Regions from separate parts of the Pseudoalteromonas sp. 23_GOM-1509m genome, predicted to be linked through region 1. Evidence: riboswitches for the same ligand, from Rfam matches in the RefSeq annotation. Region 1 holds a riboswitch; the other holds the start of a gene.
The links. A riboswitch is a leader RNA that binds a small molecule or an ion and turns the genes downstream of it on or off. The one in region 1 is predicted to bind cobalamin.

Region 1 (7,585 bases):
CTATTTTTAGTTGGGATTCATACCATCAGTCGCGTAAACGCAGAAAAGCAGCCATTGTCGCCTCAGGTGTGGTTTAGTTAAACTAAACCACTTTATTACGCCCCGACTCTTTGGCTTTGTAGAGCTTTAAGTCGGCTTGTTTTAATAGTTCGTCAATTTGATAGGTTTCACTGTGGCTGAAGCCTATCGACAGCGTAAACTTGATTTGTGCTTGGCTAAACTCATGGCTATTAAGCTCAATAAATAATCGAAAACTTTCTAGTCGTTTTAGTGCTTCTTGCTCGGTCAGTTCAGTAAAAAATACCGCAAATTCTTCTCCGCCTAAACGGGCAACCAATTGGTTTTCAAAATATTTATTAAAGCATACAGCCAGCCCTTTAAGCACTTCATCTCCGGCATCATGGCCATAGGTATCATTAATAGCTTTAAAATGGTCAATATCAAGCATAGCTAACATGGCTGGTGCTTTTGCTTTTTTAAACTGCTTTAATGACTTGTTAGCCTCTTCAAAAAAGTAACGACGATTAGGGAGTTTAGTTAAGTAATCTGTATTGGCTTGTCGTTTTATAGTTTCGATATGCTCTAGCATATCGACGTTTTGACTTAACCGGCAGTAAAATTCTTCACTGTTAAATGGTTTGTATAAATAGTCATTTGCTCCATTTTTTAAAAATAAGGCAGATAAATTAGACGAAGTAGCGCCTGAAATACCAATAATGGCTTTTTCGTTATTACTATAAATGCGTCTAATTTCATTACACAGCTCAATACCGCCCATATTAGGCATTTCTTTGTCGGTAATAATCACAGAAATATCGGGGGTGCTTTCAAGCTCTTTAAGCGCCTCTAGGCCATCGGCTGCTTGTAATATTTGATATTTGTGACGTGTTAATAAACTACATATGTATTGGCGTGTTGACGCAGAGTCATCAACAACCAATACTTTTACATGCTTATTACGGGGCAGGCGGTAAAGCTGCTTTTCTAAATACTCGTAGGCTTGTTTATTGCCTTTAATGATGTAATCAATAATGGGGTATTTTTCAACGGTGTCACGGGTATGCTTATCGATATTGCCTGTCATCACTATGGTAGGAATATCTGCTGCAATGGTGCATGGAACAGCTTCACCTTGTGGCGCGTCAGGTAATATAAAGTCGACCACTGCGCAAAAATAATGGTGCTTACTTATAAGCTCTTTAGTCTCAGCCAAGGATTGAGCAATATCAACCTCGTAGCCGACTTTTTGCGCGATATGCTTTTGCACTCGCGCAATAGTAGGAGTGTCTTCAACAATAAGTATTCTGTGCGTCACGTAACAGCCTTGTTTAAATTTTGCAAAATTGTTTGCTTATACAAGTTGTAACTGCTAAAACGCCAAAAAGCAACTATTGTAGTGACTTATAGATTGTCTGCCTCAGAATAATAATCTTGGCTTATTGGTGTTGGCCCTGAAATTTTTGAGCGTCCAAATAATGTATGGAATTTTGTTTTGCAGGTTGTTAACTTTAAATATTTAACCCATGCTCGCTCAATTGGGTTACTTGGCTCTATTATGCCACTGACAGCATTTACAAATTGTTGCTGATGTTCGTTTTGTGGCTCAACTGTTTTGTTATACAGGCTTTTTAAAACAACACCGTGCTGTTCTAAAATACTTGCCTCTAACAGGGTAAAGTGTCCGCTGCGGCTAAATCCGCGTGGAAAGTTTTGGTCATCATAAAATTGACGTTGACTTACGAATGCTTGACGAAGTAGTGAAATATCATTGCTCATAGCTGTACCCTCATACCAATTATTAGCTGGAGTATGGGACATAATCGCTATTTTTTTAAACAAAAAATTTTTATCGTGAGGATAAAAAATTGGACATAGATTTATTAAAAACATTTGTTGAAGTGGTGCGTACTCGCCATTTTGGTAAAGCGGCAGAAAACCTATATATAACGCAGTCTGCGGTGAGTTTTAGAATTCGCCAATTAGAGCAGGGCTTAGGCGTAAATTTATTTATTCGTCAGCGTAATAATATACAACTCACTGCACCGGGTGAGCGTTTGTTACCGCATGCGCAAATGATTATTACTGGGATGCAAAGAGCCAAAGTGGATGTTGCACTTGCAGATAATATGCATAAGCAAATTAGCTTAGCAGGTACGCCTAATATTTGGGATGCATTTTTACAGTTTGGTATTACAAATATTGTATCGGCGATGCCTGGTGTATCGCTGGTGGCAGAAGTGAAAGCGCAACAAGAAAGCACTCGCTTATTGTTGGAGCGCACCCTTGATTTAGCTATTTTATTTGATCCTCCTAAAGTTGATGAACTTGTGGTTGAACGTATTTGTGAACTGCCCATTATTCCGGTGAGTGGTTACGATACGGCAACCAGTGATAACTTTTTTGATAATCAATATGTGTATGTTGATTGGGGAACCACGTTTTCTCTTTGGCATGCGCGTCAGTTTACCGGTAAAACACCGCCTTATTTTAGAACCAGTACAGGGCGTATAGCGCTTGATTTAATACTGCAATGTGGCGGTAGTGCGTTTATTCCACAGGTATTAGTTAAAGATCATTTAGAAAAAGGCGAACTTTTTCATGTAAAAGGGGTAGAAAATACCTCAAGAGATGTATTTGTTGCCTATCATAGAGATAACGAACAGAAAGAGTTGATAGAAACCTTGGTTAATTTGTTGTCGCAAATGACACCGAGTTTATTGAAACAAAGTAAGTAGTCGGTAGGCAGTTTATTTTACATGTTATTTTGATTTCAGATTTAATGCAGTTTTATTAACTTAAAAAGACAAAAATGTGTCCTTTGTAATATTTTTGTCATTTAGTGGTGACACACTGCTGCTGTTTTAAAAATTAGTCTATTGTGATTATCGAGGAAATAACATGAAATTTGCAAAATCGAGCTTATGCTTAGCCCTACTTAGTGGTTTATCTTTTAATGCACTTGCAGAGGTAGACATTTACGGTAAAGCAAATGTAACCGTTCAATCATCTGACGATGGTGAAGGGTCGTTTACTGAAATTAAAAGTAATGCATCTCGTTTCGGACTTAAAGGGTCTGAAAAAATTTCAGACGGTTTAGAAGCGGTTTATAAGTTTGAATTTCAGGTTGATGTGTCTGATGCCGATTCTAAAGGTGATGACGACAATATTTCAGCGCGTAATCAATATGTGGGCTTTAAAGGCGGATTCGGTCAGGTTGTGATAGGCCGCAACGACACCGCGCTTAAGCAAGCGCAGGGGAAACTAGATCTTTTCAACGATCTTGAAGGTGATATAAAAAATACCTTTAAAGGTGAAAATCGTTTAGGTAACTCAGTATCTTATGCTTCAAACTCATATGAAGGTTTTAAAGTATTAGCGTCATTTATTGCAGAAGACGACGTAGATGCCAAAAATGGCTACTCAGTGGCGTTAACTTACGGTGATGCAGGCCTTAAAAAGAGCGCAGTATATGCTGCCATTGCTGCTGATAGCGAAGTCAATGGTTACGATGTAGTGCGTGCAACAGTTCAAGGTAAAATTGAAGATTTTAGACTTGGCGCAATGTACCAAACACAAGAAAAAGTAGATGGCAGCGCTGAGGCTGACGGTTACTTAGTGAATGCAGCTTACCTTATGGGTAGCAACACTTTCAAAGTGCAATACCAAACAATGGATTTTGATGACAGCGATGATAAAAGCGCGATATCGGTAGGTGTTGACCATAAACTAAACAAAAACCTTAAAGTATTTGGTTTTTACTCAAGCTTTGATATGGACAACAATGTTGACCAAGATTACCTAGGTTTAGGTATGGAATATAAGTTTTAACTAAACCTTAGTTAAAACACTCCCTTTTAACCGCACTCAGTTGAGTGCGGTTTTTTTTGCTTTAAATTATTTACTTATCTGCGCATAATAGCCAAGCATTTGGAATGAGGTGTAACTCCTCAACTATTCCCGTAACTGTGATCAGTTTTACTGTAAGTCAGATACAAATGCCTTAAAACTTCATATAACGAGCGGGTTAACTCATTTTCTTTTTGGTACGTATTAGTACTGAGTGTGGGTGTTTCCCTGCCTAGGATAATTTTTTGCACACTCACACCTCTTTAAACTTACCGCTTTTAACCGTTAACAACGTTTCTTGGCGAGTGGACAATACGTTAATTCTTAAGCACATTAATGTGAGCATTGAGCGTGGTAAATTTATTGGTTTAATTGGCCCTAATGGGGCAGGAAAGTCGAGTTTACTGCGGTGCTTATATCGATTTAATCAGCCATCAGCAGGCGACATTAAATTTAACGATACCGATATTTGGCAGCTAAAAAGTGAAGACTATGCCAAGCAAGTTGCGGTAGTGCTACAAGAAACACCGTCGCAATTTAATCTCTCGTTATTCGATGTTGTAGCTCTAGGGCTTACCCCGCATAAAACGCTATTTAGCTCGACCACCCAAGCAGATAAACAAAAAATAGCGCAGGCTATTAGTCGTGTTGGGCTTGAATCTCATAGCAATCAGTCATTTGACTCACTATCTGGCGGTGAAAAGCAACGAGCGCTTATTGCCAGAGCGATTGTGCAGCAACCACAGCTACTCATTATGGATGAACCCACAAGCCACCTGGATGTTAAATATCAAATTCAATTAATGGAGCTGGCTAAATCTTTGGGCATTACTGTGTTTGCTTCATTTCATGATTTAAATTTAGCGGCAGCCATGTGCGATGAGTTAGTGGTTATTAAAAACGGAGAAATCGCTAGCGCGGGAAAGCCTAATAAGGTGATCACCGAGCAAATGCTTGATGAGGTTTTTGGTGTTTGCACGCAAGTTAATACTCACCCTCAAACGGCGTCCAATGGCGAGTCTATTCCCCATATTACCTATTATTATGGATACCAATAACATGGCGATTATGTCTAACCATGGTGTGGCGTTAATTATTGCACTGTTATGCGCTGTATTTAGTTTATTTGTGGCATTGAGCTTTGGTGCTGCCCCTACCTCGCTCGCAGATGTATACCATAGCTTAACTTTTTCAAGCGAGGCCTCATTTACCAGCCGCATTATTATTGAATTAAGAATGCCACGTACGTTACTGGCTTTTTTGGCCGGCAGCGGCTTAGCGATTGCTGGATTGATATTACAAACAGTTACTCGTAATCCATTGGCTGACCCTTATTTGTTTGGTATTTCGTCGGGAGCATCATTAGGAGTCGTAGTATTAATGGCTTTTGTTGGAATAGGCGCAGGCATTGCGCTATCAGCAGCAGCCTTAATTGGCAGTTTAGTAGCAATGGGGTTATTAATTTTAATTGCTGGCAGTCAACGCAACGCCCAAGTTGAGTCGATGTTATTGGCTGGGGTGGCCTTATCATTTTTATTTAGCGCCTTTACCAGTTTGTTACTTTATTGGAGCGATCCGCAGGCCGTCGCGGCTATTTTATTTTGGACTTTGGGAAGTTTTGCTAGGGCGCAATGGCCGTCACTGTTATTACCTGCCTTGGTCATCATTACATGTACAGTCATTATGTTAGGTTTTAGACGCCAACTTAATGCCATGTTGTTAGGTGATGAAAGCGCAACAACGCTTGGTGTACGGGTGCATCGCTTTCGAATTTTAATGCTTATTTTAAGCTCATTGATCACAGCCGTATTGGTTGCTATGTGTGGCGGAATTGGCTTTGTTGGCTTAATGGTGCCGCACATAGTGCGCTTTTTTATCTCTCAAGGCAGCAGCGTTGGATTATTAATGACCGGATTAGTCGGGGGCATATTTATGGTATGGGTCGATGTACTGGCACGTTCATTACTCGCTAACCAAGAGCTGCCAATAGGGGTGATCACGGCGGCTATTGGTAGTCTATTCTTTTTAAGTATCTTGTATTTTCGTAAGCGCCAGCTGGTGGGTAAATAATGAAAACATTAATGGTACAAGGTACCACCTCCGATGCGGGTAAAAGCACCTTAGTGGCAGCACTTTGCAGAGTGTTTGCTAACCAAGGGGTTAATGTTGCACCGTTTAAACCACAAAATATGGCGCTCAATAGTGCCGTAACGCACGATGGTGGCGAAATTGGCAGAGCCCAAGCATTACAAGCCATAGCCGCAAAAGTTGAACCTGAAATCGACTTTAACCCTATATTACTCAAACCCAATAGTGATACCGGCGCACAAGTTATTATTCATGGTAGAGCTATCAGCAATATGGAAGCCGATGCTTACCATGACTACAAAAAAGTGGCTATGGATGCAGTATTAACCTCGCATAAGCGTTTAGCTAAACGCTTTGATTTATTACTGGTAGAAGGGGCTGGCAGCCCAGCCGAAATTAATTTACGCGCAAACGATATTGCAAATATGGGTTACGCCGAGCAAGTGGATTGCCCTGTTATTATTATTGCCGATATTGATAAAGGAGGAGTATTTGCGCACTTAGTCGGGACTTTGGCGTTATTAAGCGAGTCTGAGCAAGCACGAGTAAAAGGCTTTGTGATTAACCGTTTTCGTGGTGATATTAGTTTATTACAAGGTGGGCTAGATTGGCTCGAGGAGTACACCGGTAAACCTGTATTAGGGGTATTACCTTACTTGCACGATTTAGCACTTGATGCAGAAGATGCTGTGGCCATAGATAATAATGTGACCGATGCCAGTATAAATATTGCTGTACTGTTATTACCACATATTAGTAACCATACCGATTTTGATGCTCTGCGATTACACCCGAATATAAATATAACCTACGTGCGCCATACACAAGCAATTCCTGCTGTTGATTTAATTATTGTACCTGGCAGTAAAAATGTACTCAGCGATCTCGCGTTTCTAAAAAATGAAGGCTGGGATCAGCAAATTAAGCGCCATCTACGTTATGGTGGCAAAGTATTGGGTATTTGCGGTGGTATGCAAATGCTGGGTAACACTATCAGTGATCCAAATGGGGTGGAGTCATCGTTGGGGCAAGTGACGGGTTTAGCGCTTAGCGATTTTGATACGCTATTGGGTGAGCAAAAAGTGTTAAGCCGAGTGAGCGCAGTGCTTAATTTAAATGAGCAACAGGTTGCATGTGATGGCTACGAAATACATGCAGGTATTAGTCAAGGAAAGGCGCTCTACAAGCCACTCATTCGCTTTAATAAACACCCCAATGACTTTAAAACCGATGGTTTTGTGAGTGACGATAATGCCATTGCTGGTACCTATTTACATGGCTTGTTTGATAGCCCTGCAGCCACAGAGCAGCTGTTAAAGTGGGTGAAACCAGAAAGTGCAATTAGTGCGATTAGTATAAATGAGCATCGTGAACGCCAATTAGAACGCCTAGCTGATATGTGTAAAGCGCATTTAAATATTGAACAAATTATTAAAATTTATCAAGGACATAACAATGACTGAATCAACTAACGACAAGCACCAACAGCGCCAACAAAAAGTAAAAGAACAGGTTGACGCGCGAGTAGCCGCAGCGCAACGAGAAAAAGGCATTTTTCAGGTTATTACTGGTAACGGTAAAGGCAAATCGACTTCTGGCTTTGGTGTGGTTGCACGCTGTGTTGGGCACGGCAAAAAAGCTGCGGTATGTC
Region 2 (7,585 bases), on a different contig from region 1:
TTTATTGTAGATCGATTAGCCGTTGTTGATGGCGTATCGAATGTGCGCATTGGGGGGGAGCGAAAGTATGCCATGAAAGTATGGCTTAACCGCCAAGCGATGGCCGCCCGTGGCATTACCTCCAGTGATATTGAGCAAACACTGCGTAGTGAAAATGTAGAACTTCCGGCCGGTGAAATTGAATCAGTTGATCGTGATTTTACCGTTCGCACTGCCCGCAGCTATAAAAACCAACGTGATTTTCAAAACCTAGTTATTAAACGAGGTGAAGATGGTTATTTAGTGCGTCTAGGCGAAGTGGCTGACGTAAAACTAGAAGCCGCCGATGATGAAAGTTTATTCCGAGGTAATGGCCGTAATATGATTGGTATGGGTATTGTTAAACAAGCCAAAGCCAATACCCTAACTGTGGTTGATAACGCCCGCAGTGAACTGGAAAAAATAAAACGTAATTTACCTGAAGGCACCACCATAGAAGACAGTTATGATTCTTCGGTATTTATTAAAGAGTCAATTAATGAGGTTTATAAAACTTTAGCAATTTCTATGGGGTTAGTCGTGCTTATTATCTTTATATTTTTAGGTAACATTCGCGCCACTCTTATTCCCGCGGTCACAGTACCGGTCGCCCTAGTCAGTAGTTTCATGTTTTTATTAGCAATGGGTTATTCAATTAACTTATTAACTCTACTAGCACTGGTGTTAGCAATAGGCTTAGTGGTCGATGATGCCATTGTAATGCTAGAGAATATTCACCGCCGTATTGAACTTGGTGAACCGCCTTTATTGGCAGCTTATCGCGGCGCACGTGAGGTGGGCTTTGCAATTATAGCCACCACCTTAGTGCTTATATCCGTGTTTGTACCATTAGTGTTTATGGAAGGACGAATTGGCGCACTATTTACAGAGTTTGCTATGGCAGTAAGTGCTGCCGTGTTTTTCTCTAGTATCACTGCGTTGACACTCTCTCCGGCGCTGTGTTCAAAAGTGTTAAAGGCCTCTGAAAAAGAAAGTAAGTTTAGCCAAGTTATGGACCGTTTTTTTACTAAATTAGAAAATGGATACCGTAACGCTTTAGCGTCAAACATGACCCGTAAATGGGGCTTAATGCTGAGCTTAGTTTTGGCTGGGTTTGTTAGTTATTCATTATTTTTACAAATACCCTCAGAGCTCACGCCAAAAGAAGATCGTGGCACCTTCTTTGTGCTTATGAATGGCCCTGAAGGGGCAAGTTATGAAAATAACGCAGCTAATATGGCAAAAATTGAAGAGCGCTTGATGCCTTATTCTGAATCTGGCGAACTAAGTCGAGTGCTTGTTCGAGTCCCAGGTTGGGGTGGCAGTGGCGGCGTGGCTATTGTTGGCATGGCTGATTGGGATAAGCGCAAACGCTCAACATGGGAAGTCATGGATGAAATAAGCGGCAAAATGCAAGAGGTCACCGACGTCCGTGCATTTGCTATTATGCGCCGTGGTATTGGCGGAGGTGGTTCATCTCGCCCTATTGAATTTGTTTTGCAAGGTAATGATTATGCTCAACTTGCCGATTGGCGAGATAGAATTATTAAACGCGCTGAGAAAAACCCTGGATTAGTGCGTATTGATCATGATTATAAAGAAACCTTCCCTCAGTTTTTAGTCAGTATTGATAAAAATAAAGCCGCTGATTTAGGCGTATCAGTCTCTGATGTGGGTCGTACACTTGAAACCATGCTTGGCCAACGCCGTGTAACCACCTTTATTGACCGCGGTGAAGAATACGATGTAATTTTAAAGGGCACAAAACAAGACTTTGCCAACCCGACTGATATTTCAAATATTTACCTAAAATCACGTAGCGGAGAACTTGTTCCTCTTGATAGCCTTATTAGCTTAAAAGAAGAAGCCACCGCCTCGCGTTTAAACCGCTATAACCGAATGCGTGCAATTACTTTAAGTGCCAACCTAGCTGATGGTTACACGCTAGAACAAGCACTAAACTTTTTAAACAAGGTTGCCACAGAGGAAAACGACATTGATGGTGCCATTGACTATAAAGGTGAGTCGCAATTGTTTTATGAAGGTGCCTCAGCCATGACCTATGTGTTTGTGCTGGCATTAACCGTGACCTTTTTAGTACTGGCAGCTCAGTTTGAAAGTTTTATGCATCCATTTGTTATTATGTTAACTGTGCCACTTGGTTTAATGGGTGCCATGTTTGGGCTGTGGAGTATGGGGTTAACGCTTAATATATACAGCCAAATAGGTATTGTTATGCTCATTGGGTTAAGTGCTAAAAACGGTATACTGATTGTTGAATTTACCAACCAGTTACGTGATAAAGGCGTAGAATTTAGTGAGGCCATTTTACAAGCGGCTACACAGCGTTTGCGCCCTATTATTATGACCTCCCTAACAACGGTTATGAGTGCCGTACCTTTGGTGTTGGCTTCCGGCCCAGGCTCGGAAAGTAGAATGGTAATTGGTGTGGTGGTATTTACTGGCGTAACGGTGGCAACCATACTAACTCTGTTTGTGGTGCCAGCCGCTTATTACGCACTAGCGCGAAATACACAATCACCTGAGTTTTTACAACAAAAACTTGATAAGCAAGCCGCTGAAAAACCGCTTAAAGAGATCTAAGTCACTCAGAGCGTCGTAACTAGCTGTTACGGCGCTTTATTCAGTGCACATATCCCTAACAATTGAGGAAGTACTTATGAGTTCGACCACACAAGTAGCAACACTCGGCGGCGGCTGTTTTTGGTGTATTGATGCAGCATTTAGGCGTGTAAAAGGTGTACTCAGTGTTTGCTCTGGTTATACTGGTGGACATACTGATAACCCAACATACAAAACTATTTGCACTGGCAACAGTGGCCATGCAGAGGTAATTAAGGTTGAATTTGATGCCAGTGTTATCAGCTTTGAAACCTTACTCGCGATGTTTTTTACCCTACACGATGCCACACAACTAAATCGCCAAGGTAACGATATAGGCACTCAATACCGCAGCGTTGTGTATTATCATAATGAGCAACAACAAGTACAAACACAGGCAGTTATTGCAGAGCTGCAAAGTCATGTTAGCGAACCTATAGTGACTGAGGTGAGCCCAGCAACCACTTTTTACCCCGCAGAGCACTACCATCAGGACTATTACAATGAAAATCCTGAGCAGGGCTATTGCAGTATTTTAATTGCACCCAAATTACATAAGTTTGAAACCGAATTTAGCGAGTTTTTAAACGGGTAATATATTAAAAAGCCCGATTTAAATCGGGCTTTTGTATATTAATAAACACTATATTAGCGATTAAAACTGATAATTTGCCCCTACAAAGAAAGTTCTTCCTGCGCTGTTATAACCTAATAGCTTACCACTGGCAGCAAAGCCCGTCGCAGCAGTAAAATATTCTTTATCAGTAATATTCTCTATTCGAGCAGCTAACGACAAATTATCTAGCAACTGGTAATTGGCTGCTATATTAAATACCGTATAAGCAGCGAGCTCCGAGTCATAATACGCAATCGAAGGACGCGATGAGCGATATTGCATATCCAAGCTGGCATCAAAATCACCCCATGTTTTAGCGAGTTGATAATTAAACGATTCAGAAGGTCTACGTGGTAAATCGGTATTCGTTTTTTCATCTGTAGCGTCTAAAAAGCTAAAGTTAACCGAGTGTTCAAAGCCTAGCGCTGAAAACTCTGCCGACAGCTCAAATCCCTGCATAGATACTTTATCTATGTTAGTGGCAATATATTTACCTGAGTCTGCATCATAATTATTACTAATCAAATTATTGATACGGTTATCGAAAATAGCAATATCATAACGGCCCCATTGGGTTTCTAAAGTTATACCAAGCTCATTATTTAAGGCTTCTTCAGGTTTAATATTATTGTTTGGTAAATAGTACGGGCTGTTAGTCACAAACGCATTAATTAACGAAGGAGCTCTAAATGCAGTACCGTGATTTAAACGTAGTGTTACATAGTTATTTGCTTTGTAACCAAGTCCTGTACTGTAAGTGTTTGCACGGCCATGGAAGTCATAATCATCGGTTCTAACAACCGCATTTGCTAACCATTTGTTATGGCTATAAAACGCGCCTATAAACAACGCCTTATTATCGCGTTTTTCTTCTGATGACGTTGCTGACGAGTTTGATAAATCCTCAGATAAATAATTAAAGCCACCCGATATATCAAGTTCTTGAGTAAGGGTATAACGCCCTCGATATTCAAACTCAACACGCTCTGTGCTATACACTTGCTGCACATCGGTACCTGTTTGGGTATTTTCTTCTTGCGAAACGCTCACCGAAGTACTTTGGCTATATACATCAGAGGCTTTGTTCCAGCCTAGCTTAGCGGTGTAATTTTCAAAGTCGTAGGCATCGTTACCCCATGCATTATCATATTGTGCTTCGCCTTCACTATACTGAGATTGCAGGCTCAACTGGCCTAGTTCAGCAAGCTCATAAGCTAAATTAAAGCCAATGTTTTTATTTTTGTAGCCATCATCATCATGATCTTTTGTGTACTCAGCCGCTGGATCTTTGCCAGTAACATCAAAACCATCCGTCTCTTCGTAGCCTAAATTATAATTAAAGCTAAGCGCCTCTTTTACAAGCCCACCAGCAAGCTGATAATTACTGTAGCTATGGCTGCCTAAAGTAGCCGAAAGCGAGTTATTTGAGGCTTTACGGGTGATAATATTAATTACTCCGGCTACAGCGTCTGAGCCATAAATAGCCGCTCTGGCACCTTTTATAACTTCAACACGCTCGATACTGTTAACTGGAATATTCGTCAGCGATACACTACCTGAGCTTGCATCGCTCACTCTTACACCATCAACCAGTACTAAGGTATATTTAGCGCTGGCCCCGCGAACAAATATATCTGCCTTTTGACCTAACCCACCATTACGGACAATATCTATCCCAGCTATGGTATTTAATATTGCAGGTAAGTCTCGATAATTCGCTTTTTCACTATCAGCGCGGTCGATAACTGCCACACTTGCTAATACATCATTTATAGGTTGTTCAAATTTATTAGCAGTTACTGTTATTGTTTCGATTGATTGTTCTGCAGCAGATACAGAAATAGAGAGTACAGCCGAAATGGCCACACCCAGTGCGGTTTTATTTAACATCATGTCCCCTATCTTTGCCCACCGCAAAGATGTTAGTAAGTAAGATTAAATCAAGGCCGGTCTCCGGACTCAGTTACCATAATTTAATACAGCATAACTTTACCGTTGCGGGGGCAGTGTTGGGATTGACTTCATCAATGAAAACGCACCAACTTCCCGATTATCCTACTAAAAAAATCACACCATTGAAGTGTTTAGCAAGCACCTTGAAAATAGGCTGCTATTGTTATCTGTTTACTAAAAAAAGTCAACGGACGTCTAAACATCTAAAAATCCAAAGATTCAAGGTTCTGGATACGGGGTTCGGGGTTCGGGGTTCGGGGTTCGGGGTTCGGGGTTCGGGGTTCGGGGTTCGGGGTTCGGGGTTCATCATAGATTTAAAAATAAAAAAGCCAAACAATATAACGTGTTTGGCTAAATACATGTTGCTTTGAGCTCAGCGCCTATAGTGCCGAGCTCGAGGCAATAAATTAATCGCGGAAGTTTTTAAACTGAAATGGTTGACCTAAATCAGCAGTGCGTACAACTTGCATAGCCGCTTGTAAGTCATCACGCTTTTTACCTGTTACGCGAACTTCTTCACCTTGAATGGCCGCTTGTACTTTTACTTTAGAGTCTTTGATGGCTTTTACTACTTTTTTAGCCATGTCTTTTTCGATACCCTGTTTAAGTGCAACGTTACGAAAAACATTTTTGCCCGCACGAGAAATATCTTGTAGCTCTAAGCTTGCAACATCCATCCCACGTTTAGAGATTTTACTCGCTAAAATATCAAATAACTGCATTACCTGAGCATCTGCTTCAGCTTTTAATTTAATTGTTTTATCGTTTAGCTCTATTGATGCATCAACGCCTCTAAAATCAAATCGCGTTTCTAGTTCACGGTTGGCGTTATCAACCGCATTTTTTGCTTCGTTCATTTCTACTTCAGATACAATATCAAATGAAGGCATAGCGTTCTCCTAACTATCTAATCTTAATTTTATGCCGCAATTATAACGTTAAAATGATAAATCTTTACATTTTTCTGCATTTTGTTCAGGTGCGATACTAAATTAGTTTGATATACTGAGGCTTCTTTTTTATACGATTTTAGGAATTTTCGTGACAAGGCGTGTTTACCAAGCAATTTTTTTAATTAGTATTGTTGCGTTTACCTTCTTATTTGCTAAAGAGGTAAAGGGCGCGGCAAACTTATTTCCGCATGTTGATAAAGTAGCGCATTTTGGTATCTTCTTTTTACTTGCCATTATTATGGATAAAGCGTTTAAACTCCCATTATATGCACAAATACTATTACTCGCTGGTTACGGTGCAGCAATAGAAATTATGCAAGATAGCCTTCCTTACAGACAAGCATCACTGGCCGATTTTGTTGCCGATTTTATTGGTGCAGCGAGCTACTTTTTAGCTAAAGCCCTGTTAACACTGCGTAAAAAGAAGCATTATGGCTAACATACTTGTTGTAGGTGATGGCGCTATTGGCTTGTTATTTAGCCATTTTTTAGCCAAGCATCACGCTATATATATACTTACTCGAAAAGGCACAGTTAATACTCGCTTTTACAGCCACAGTAACGCTGCGTCTGAAAAAATTAACGCCACTTTTATCTCACAAGAGCAGTTATCTCAAACTCCTGAATTTGATATTGTTTTATTCACGGTAAAAGCGTTTGCAGTGCAACAAGCCTATGCTCAAGTAAAACCTTATCTAGGCAATAATACCCATATTATACTGAGTCATAATGGCATGGGTAATGTTGAACAATTAAATGAACAGCTAACAAAGCAGCAGTCATTGTACTTTTTAACCACCAGCATGGCTGGATTTAAGTCAAACCCTAATATTGTGCAACATACCGGAAACGGGCAAAGTGTATTAGGGGGCTGTAATCAACTAGCTATTCAAAATATTCAACAGCTTAGTGCGCAATTACACACTATTCCGCAGTTAATTGTCAGTAACAATATTGAACAACTACGGTTTGAAAAGCTACTGGTTAATATTGCAATAAATCCATTAACCGCTCACCACAATATAAAAAATGGTCAGTTACGTGCACCGCAATACAGTAGTGCAATTATTAATTTATTAGCTGAGGCGTGCCACATTGCAACCGCGCTAAAACTCAATATTAAGCTTATAGATGCCCTAGAGCGGGCTTACAAAGTAATGAGTTTAACTGCCGAAAATTACTCTTCGATGCATCAAGATGTAATGCACAATAGACAAACAGAGATCATGGCGATTTGTGGCTATATAAGTGAGCAAGGAAAACTGCACCATATTGCAACACCTTATAATGACGCCTTACTTGCTAAAATTTTGGCAAAAAAAAGCGCGGAATAAATCCGCGCATTTAGGGTCTGTTGACCTTTCAAGGTTAAATTTGCAGCAGTCTGTTTGGTATTTAGGTAAGGCAGAGCCTATGTGGTGTG

Region 2: it holds a riboswitch for cobalamin, as region 1 does, so the genes downstream of both, N523_RS0117265 (TonB-dependent receptor domain-containing protein) here and N523_RS0101220 (ABC transporter ATP-binding protein) in region 1, are expected to answer to the same signal.

The regions. Positions count from the first base shown of each region.
Region 1 is NZ_JADO01000008.1:266,090-273,674, forward strand. Features, by position in the region: gene rarD (EamA family transporter RarD) at 1-77, shown strand, start outside; gene N523_RS0101200 (response regulator) at 83-1,315, opposite strand; gene N523_RS0101205 (DUF413 domain-containing protein) at 1,402-1,776, opposite strand; gene N523_RS0101210 (LysR family transcriptional regulator) at 1,866-2,735, shown strand; gene N523_RS0101215 (porin) at 2,899-3,828, shown strand; cobalamin riboswitch at 3,878-4,015, shown strand; gene N523_RS0101220 (ABC transporter ATP-binding protein) at 4,092-4,904, shown strand; gene N523_RS0101225 (FecCD family ABC transporter permease) at 4,906-5,916, shown strand; gene N523_RS0101230 (cobyric acid synthase) at 5,916-7,397, shown strand; gene cobO (cob(I)yrinic acid a,c-diamide adenosyltransferase) at 7,390-7,585, shown strand, end outside.
Region 2 is NZ_KI912434.1:353,360-360,944, forward strand. Features, by position in the region: gene N523_RS0117255 (efflux RND transporter permease subunit) at 1-2,622, shown strand, start outside; gene msrA (peptide-methionine (S)-S-oxide reductase MsrA) at 2,699-3,235, shown strand; gene N523_RS0117265 (TonB-dependent receptor domain-containing protein) at 3,296-5,146, opposite strand; cobalamin riboswitch at 5,184-5,349, opposite strand; gene N523_RS0117275 (YajQ family cyclic di-GMP-binding protein) at 5,617-6,099, opposite strand; gene N523_RS0117280 (VanZ family protein) at 6,251-6,601, shown strand; gene N523_RS0117285 (ketopantoate reductase family protein) at 6,594-7,496, shown strand.